One region of the Calorimonas adulescens genome, then DNA from elsewhere that is predicted to be linked to it. Evidence: predicted binding sites of a transcription regulator. Region 1 holds the regulator's gene; the other holds the start of a gene.
The links. Region 1 encodes HrcA, which represses chaperone genes, less so after heat shock. Its sites were predicted from a motif close to ATTAGCACTCANNNNNNNTGAGTGCTAAT; they were not measured.

Region 1 (4,222 bases):
ATGCCTTTACTGTGATTTTAACTCATACCAGTCAAAAGAGTATTTAATAGATGATTATATAGACGCTGTTTTAAAGGAGGCAGACCTGTATCCCAATGAAAACGGCAATATAGAGACAGTATTTATAGGTGGAGGCACTCCTACAGTCTTATCCTCAAAGCAACTTCTAAAATTGATTGGCGGTTTGCGAGATAAGTTTGGTATAAGGGACAATGTAGAGTTTACGGTAGAAGCAAACCCCGGGACTGTGGATAGAGATAAGCTTAGCCTTTTGAGGGATTTAGGGGTGAACCGTTTGAGTTTCGGGGTGCAGTCCATGGATGACAGACTTCTTAAGATATTGGGAAGAATACATGATGTTTGTGATTTTATGGAAAATTTTAATGAGGCTAAAAAACTTGGTTTTGATAACATAAATGTTGACCTGATGTTTGGAATTCCTGGCCAGGCCTTGTATGGTTGGATTAAAACTTTAGAAGAAGTAGTATCTTTACAGCCAGAACATATATCCTGTTACGGACTTATGATAGAGGAGGGTACCCCATACTACAAAATGTATAAAGACAATAGACTTTCACTACCCGATGAAGACACAGAAAGAGAGATGTACTGGAAAGCTGTACAAATGTTAGAGAGTAATGGATATCTTCATTATGAAATTTCCAACTTTGCTAAAAAGGGGTATGAGTGCAGACACAACATAATTTATTGGTGTGATAAGCCGTATATAGGATTGGGTGCGGGTGCCCATACTTATTATAAAGACTATCGGTTTGCTAATGAACTGATTCCCGAAAAGTATATAGAGTTTATCAGAAATAACGATAATGCGTTTACACAAAGGGAATATATTGATAAAAGGAATGAAATGGCGGAATTTATGTTTATGGGTCTCAGGCTTATAAATGGAATTAAATTAAAAGAATTTGAAGATAGATTTGGTGTATCATTGTATAATGCCTATGACAATAGAATAGCTAAGTTATTGAAATTTGGTTTGATAGAACTTCAGGATGATAGGGTATATTTGACAAAAAAAGGTATAGACCTATCCAATCAGGTATTTATGGAGTTTATGAATTGATAACATCTATAAACAGCTTTAAGAGCCGATGACATAAGTAACATCAAATTACTATTGACAATTTAAGGATATAGTGATAATCTTATAGTCGTAAATTAGCACTCAATGATAAGGAGTGCTAACAGGGGTGATGTTTATGATTCTTACAGGCAGAAAAAAGAAAATACTGGAGGCCATCATAGAAGACTATATCACCACTGCGGAACCTGTAGGGTCAAGGACACTGGCCAAAAATTACAACCTCGGGATAAGTCCGGCAACTATCCGAAATGAGATGTCTGACCTCGAAGAAATGGGATATCTTGAGCAGCCACACACATCGGCTGGCAGGATACCATCAGATAGAGGTTATAGGGCCTATGTGAATGAAATACTTACAAACAGACACAAAAACCGTACAGGAGAAGGTATTTTATATTTGCGGAGTTTAAATAATGGTGGAATAGAAAAACTGCTTAAAGAGGTACTGAAAATAATATCTGATGTTACTGAATACACTTCTATAGCTCTTACACCGTACACTGTAGAACGCACAATAAAACAGGTTGAATTTTTACAATTTAATGATTATTCGGCGGTTGTTGTCCTTGTAACTGACTCGGGGGCGATCAAAAGTACTATTGTAAAGTTTAGTAATGTCATCAGTTCAAAAATGATTGATACTTTGAATTTACATTTTAACCGTTTGCTCAAAGGTCAAAGCTTAGATAAAATCGATGAAAAAACAGTAGAAGAAATTAGGCGATCTATAAATTTACCCATTGATGTGGGTTGGCTTGTAGATGTTATCAAAAATTCATTGATTTCAGATGTTGAAACCGAGATCCTGTTAGAAGGAACAACAAATTTCTTTAAATTTCCCGAATATAGGGATATTGATAGAGTCAAGACTATTCTATCATTCTTTGAAGACACAAAGATGATTGTTGAGATGCTTATGCCGTATGTAAACGACGATATCAGTATAACAATTGGCAGTGAGAACAAATTTGATGAGGTTAAGGATTGTAGTATTATTACAGTTACTTATAACATAAAAGGGAAAAATGCAGGTGCTATAAGTATAATAGGCCCAAAAAGGATGAATTACGACAAGGTAATAAATATAATGGACGAGGTGGGGGTTAGACTTAACCGGATATTAACGGACTATTTATATGGTGAATGAGGTGATATAAGGTGGAAAATGAAATAAATGCTGAAGTAACCCAGAATGATAACAACACTAAAGAACAGAATAATGAAGAGATGGCTGGTATTGTAGGTGAACTCAACAACTTAAAGAAAGAAAATGAAGGCTTAAAGAAACAATTAGATGAATATGAAAACATGCTAAAAAGAGCGATGGCTGACTATGATAACTATAAAAAACGCGTGGAAAGAGAAAGGGAAGACATACAGCGTTATTCCAATGAGAAGCTTATTATTGATTTATTACCAATAATTGACAATATGGAAAGGGCAATTGAATCTTTTAAGGATAATGAGACATTCAAGGATTACTATGATGGGATGAGGATTGTTCTAAATCAGTTATATAAGGTCCTGGAAAAGTATGATGTTAAGGAAATACAGGCCTTAGGAGAGGAGTTTAATCCATATCTTCACCACGCTATAGCACAGGTGGAAGATGATGAACATAAGAGTAATACGGTCGTGGAGGTATTATTAAAAGGATACACACTGAAGGACAAGGTAATCAGACCTAGTTTGGTGAAAGTAGCTAAATAAAAAGGAGGTTATATAATTATGGGAAAAGTAATTGGCATTGATCTGGGTACAACTTTTTCTTGTATGGCGGTTATGGAAGGAGGCCAGCCAGTTGTCATTCCAAATGCTGAGGGTGCAAGGACTACACCTTCAGTGGTGGCATTCACCAAAGAAGGTGAGATACTTGTGGGCCAGGTTGCACGAAGGCAGGCCATAGTGAATCCCGAGCGCACGGTCATGTCCATAAAAAGGCATATGGGTTCAGATTATAAAGTAAAAATTGATAATAAGGAGTATACGCCACAGCAGATATCAGCATATATATTAATGAAGCTTAAAAGGGATGCAGAAGCATATTTAGGTGAAAAAATAACCCAGGCTGTTATAACTGTACCAGCCTATTTTAATGATAGCCAAAGACAGGCTACAAAAGACGCTGGAAGAATAGCTGGACTTGAAGTATTGAGAATAATCAATGAGCCTACAGCAGCATCTTTGGCGTATGGGCTTGATAAAGAGGGTACTCATAAGATAATGGTTTATGACCTTGGTGGCGGTACCTTTGATGTTTCCATTCTTGAAATTGGAGAGGGTGTTTTTGAGGTCCTGGCTACCAGTGGTAATAATCACCTTGGCGGTGATGATTTTGACCAAAGGATAATGGATTGGCTTGTTCAGGAATTTAAAGCAGAGACAGGGATAGACCTTAAGAACGATAAAATGGCACTTCAGAGATTGAAGGAGGCTGCTGAAAAGGCCAAAATTGAGCTTTCTACGCTTACCACAACTGAAATAAATCTGCCATTTATAAGTGCAGATGCCAATGGGCCAAAACATCTTACAAGGACACTTACAAGGGCAAAGTTTGAACAGCTTATATCTGACCTTGTTGAATCTACAGAGGGACCGGTAAGACAGGCTTTAAATGATGCTGGACTTACACCTGTTCAGATTGACAGAGTTCTTCTTGTTGGTGGTTCTACCCGTATACCTTATGTTCAGGAAACCGTAAAGAGAATTATGGGCAAGGAGCCCTCAAAAGGTATAAATCCTGACGAATGTGTTGCTATAGGTGCAGCAATCCAGGGGGCAGTATTGTCTGGCGAAGTTAAGGATATAGTTCTTCTTGACGTTACACCTCTATCCCTTGGTATTGAAACTTTAGGTGGTGTATTTACTAAGATTATTGAAAGAAATACCACAATACCAACGAAGAAAAGCCAAATATTCACCACTGCTGCTGATGGCCAGACCAGTGTTGAGATACATGTGCTACAGGGCGAAAGGGCTATGGCAAGGGACAATAAGACTCTCGGCAGGTTTGTGCTTGATGGCATTCCACCTGCTCCAAGGGGTGTACCGCAGATAGAGGTTACATTTGATATAGATGCCAATGGTATAGTGCATGTTTCGGCTAAGGATTTGGGA
Region 2 (4,222 bases), on a different contig from region 1:
AAAAAAATAGGTGAGTATGCCAGGGAAAGATTTAAAGAACTGGCCGGATTTGCGCAGTTGTATCTTTTTTACTATTATAGAAACAGAAAAGGGGGGGGTATTTGATGCTGGGTGTGTTGATTAATTCTTTTGCTGTAGCTGCAGGAAGTATAGCTGGACTTTTTTTAAAGACAGGGATACCCGAAAGGGTGCGTGATACTGTGATGAAGGGCATTGGGCTTGTTACTGCAATGTTAGGCATGTCTTTTGCTTTAAAATCTACTAATTCAATCGTTATGATTTTGAGCATAGCACTGGGTGGCGTACTGGGTGAGATAATTGATATAGATGGATTTTTAAACAATATAGGCCAGAGATTTGAACAAAAATTGAAACATTATGGCAGCGTATCAGAGGGTTTTGTAACAGCTACACTTATATTTTGCGTTGGTGCTATGGCTATAGTAGGTTCTATACAGAGCGGCCTTAGTGGTGATAATACTATACTTATTACCAAATCCGGTCTTGATGGTATTACATCAATTATATTGAGTTCTACCTTTGGTGCAGGTGTACTCCTGTCTTCAATATCTGTTTTAATTTATCAGGGAACTATTGTACTGCTGTCCAGTCTCTTGAGTTCATTTGTAAATGATGTACTGATAAATGAAATGACAGCGGTTGGTGGACTGCTTATCTTTGGAATTTCACTGAATATACTGGGAATAACAAAGATAAAGGTGGCCAATTTACTGCCGGCCATATTTGTACCTGTGGTATATTTTCTTATTTTTTAATACAGGCAAACCTACATGGCCTTACTTTTACGCTGGCATACCTCAAAAGGGTGTGCTTTTTTATTTTGCCTGTAACCAATGGAACCAGTCAATCATATGATGGTAGCAGGAACGTTGAAAGGAGTTGATGTTATGCCATTTCTAGAGTTTGTAGAGGCTGAGGATATCCTTCTGCTGTTTTTGATATTTCTGCTGTTTGGAGAGACGTTAGATAAGAACATCCTCTGCCTTTTAATTTTGATACTGCTTATAAAGTCCAATGACGAATTATATTAACAAAAACTACTGCAACTACATATTATGTAGTAGAAAAGGAGAAAACACAATGAAACCACAAAAAGTAACCCCGCAAGACCAGCTATTGCTCCTGTTTCTATACGGGATGTATAAAGATGAATTTGATGACCCAAGACAATTAGTTATTCTCCTTTTCCTATTAATATTCTAACCCTTATTAATCTTCAATATCTGAAAGGAGGATTATTATGGCAGATGTTAAGGGCGGAGGAGCTTTTGGGCTCTCCAGGGAAGACTTACTCTTAATATTGTTCCTTGTCTGGTTATTTTCACCAGGGATTGGCCTCTTTAGCAAGAGTGACACCAGTGCAAGCGGAGGACTATTCGGCAGTGGCAATTGGAATCAGCTGTTAGTTATCCTTCTCTTTCTTCTCCTCTCCGGAGGCTGCATATAAAGAATGGGGCCCCTATGGGCCCTTACATAACTATGTGCGACTATCAACTAAAAAGGGAGGTGCTGATTTTGCCAGATAACGAAAAAAACACAGAGGGTTCTGAAAACCAGAACGTGTTACCCAATAATTTAAATCTTAAAGATTTGATGGAAAGTATCCAAAAGATGTTAGAGGATCCTGAAAAACAGCGGCTTTTAGTTACCATGAAAAAGATAATGGATGCTACGACCAATGAAAACAATGACCCAAGGGTTAATCTTTTAAATGCCATAAAGCCGTTCCTAAAGCCGAAGAGACAGAAAACTGTAGATACATTTAAACAATATTATACATACATGAGTGTATTAAAAGCACAGGATGAGTTGAACAAATTCAATAATCAGCAAGGTGGTGTAGAGAATGGATTATAACATATATAAGAACTATGGCGCTGATGAGAAGCTAAATGATGACATAAGTGACGAGGCATTGGGGGAAAATGGTTTGGCAGATATTTCTAAAACAGATACCCGGTCTCTTGATTTCTATGGGATTTTTATCTTATTACTTATGGTAATACTGATAAGAAAAATATTTTAAGGATGATTGACATCCTTTTTTTGTTTTTATTGATATTGTAGAGAAGATGGCCATAGTTTCTTTATAATAATAGATAAATTGAATTTTATAAGAAAAAAATAGTAATCCTGTGATATATGGAGTAATATGGATATAAGTTTGTTATACTGACCATAATGATGTTTGATATCCAATCCTTCATTTTTTATTATATATAATGTGATTAGCACTCAACATTAATGAGTGCTAACAATATACTGGAGGAGGGATAAATATGAATATCAAACCACTGGGTGATAGGGTTGTAGTAAAGCCTATAGAGGCAGAAGAGGTTACGAAAAGTGGTATAGTTCTTCCTGGCACCGCAAAAGAAAAACCGCAGCAGGGTGAGGTAATGGCTGTCGGAAGCGGTGAGTACATTGATGGGAAAAAGGTAGATCTGGAGGTAAAAGTAGGAGATAAGGTTATTTATTCTAAATATGCAGGGACTGAGGTTAAACTCGACGATCAAGAATACCTAATTTTAAGACAGAATGACATACTGGCAATTATAGAATAAAGAGGAGGGATCAAGGATGGCTGCTAAAGAGATTTTATATGGTGAAGAGGCCCGTAAGGCTCTGGAGAGAGGTGTAAATAAGGTAGCGGACACCGTAAAGGTTACACTGGGCCCAAGAGGACGTAATGTGGTTTTGGATAAAAAGTATGGTGCACCTACAATTACAAATGATGGTGTTACGATTGCAAGAGAGATAGAGCTGGAGGATCCCTTTGAAAATCAGGGTGCTCAGCTTGTAAAAGAGGTTGCCAGCAAGACCAACGATGTAGCAGGTGATGGTACAACAACAGCGACAGTACTGGCTCAGGCCATGGTCCGTGAGGGACTAAAGAATGTAGCTGCGGGTGCAAACCCAATGATTTTAAGAAGAGGTATTGCTAAAGCTGTAGACGCCGTGGTTGAGGAACTGAAAAAGATTTCAAAGACTATAGAGAGTAAGGAATCAATTGCACAGGTTGCTTCTATTTCTGCTGCTGATGATGAAATAGGGCAGCTTATAGCCGATGCAATGGATAAAGTTGGGAAAGATGGTGTTATTACAGTAGAAGAGTCAAAGTCCCTTAAGACCAACCTTGAGGTCGTTGAAGGTATGCAGTTCGACAGGGGTTACATATCCCCATACATGGTGACAGACACGGAAAAGATGGAAGCCACATTAGATGAACCGCTCATTTTAATTACTGACAAGAAGTTATCCAATGTGCAGGAGATTTTACCACTGCTTGAGAAGGTTGTACAGCAGGGTAAGAAACTCCTGATTATTGCTGACGATGTTGAAGGTGAGGCGTTAGCCACACTGGTTGTGAACAAACTCAGGGGTACATTTACATGTGTTGCTGTCAAGGCTCCTGGCTTTGGCGACAGAAGAAAAGAAATGCTTCAGGACATAGCCATACTTACTGGTGGCCAGGTTATATCCGAAGAGTTGGGTTATGACCTTAAAACGGCCGACATAAGTCTGCTTGGCAGGGCAAGACAGGTTAAGGTTGACAAAGAGAACACCACAATAGTAGACGGTTATGGCAGTAAAGAGCAGATAAAGAACAGGATTCAGCAGATTAAGGTCCAAATAGAAGAAACTACTTCTGATTATGATAGAGAGAAACTTCAGGAGAGGCTTGCTAAGCTGTCAGGCGGCGTTGCCGTGATTCAAGCAGGTGCTGCTACTGAGACAGAACTAAAAGAAAGAAAACACCGCATTGAAGATGCATTATCAGCTACAAGGGCTGCTGTAGAAGAGGGTATAGTACCTGGAGGCGGCGTTGCATTGGTAAACTGTGTATCTGCGGTGGATGAAATAATGGGTAAGCTGGATGGCGACGAAAAAACAGGTGCAATGATTGTTAAGAGGGCACTTGAGGAACCCTTAAGACAGATTGCCTTTAATGCAGGTGTTGAGGGCTCTGTTATAGTTGAAAAGATTAAGAATAGTCAGCCTGGGTATGGATATGATGCGTACAAGGAAGAGTTCACTGATATGATAGCTGCGGGTATTATTGACCCGACCAAGGTTACACGTTCTGCTCTACAGAATGCTGCAAGTATTGCATCAATGATACTTACAACTGAGGCCCTTGTCGTGGAAAAACCTGAAAAGAATCCGCCTACACCTGCTATGCCGAACCCAGACATGGATT

Region 2: a site for HrcA is predicted at 2,249-2,277, ahead of groES (co-chaperone GroES). Genes of this name have one in related genera too.

What each region holds. Positions count from the first base shown of each region.
Region 1 covers NZ_VTPS01000010.1:36,518-40,739, forward strand. The annotation lists gene hemW (radical SAM family heme chaperone HemW) at 1-1,084, shown strand, start outside; gene hrcA (heat-inducible transcriptional repressor HrcA) at 1,221-2,252, shown strand; gene grpE (nucleotide exchange factor GrpE) at 2,264-2,815, shown strand; gene dnaK (molecular chaperone DnaK) at 2,834-4,222, shown strand, end outside.
Region 2 covers NZ_VTPS01000002.1:116,955-121,176, reverse strand. The annotation lists gene FWJ32_RS02320 (DNA glycosylase) at 1-105, shown strand, start outside; gene FWJ32_RS02315 (DUF554 domain-containing protein) at 105-776, shown strand; gene FWJ32_RS02310 (hypothetical protein) at 909-1,052, shown strand; gene FWJ32_RS02305 (hypothetical protein) at 1,262-1,468, shown strand; gene FWJ32_RS02300 (hypothetical protein) at 1,537-1,878, shown strand; gene FWJ32_RS02295 (hypothetical protein) at 1,868-2,047, shown strand; gene groES (co-chaperone GroES) at 2,301-2,585, shown strand; gene groL (chaperonin GroEL) at 2,602-4,222, shown strand, end outside.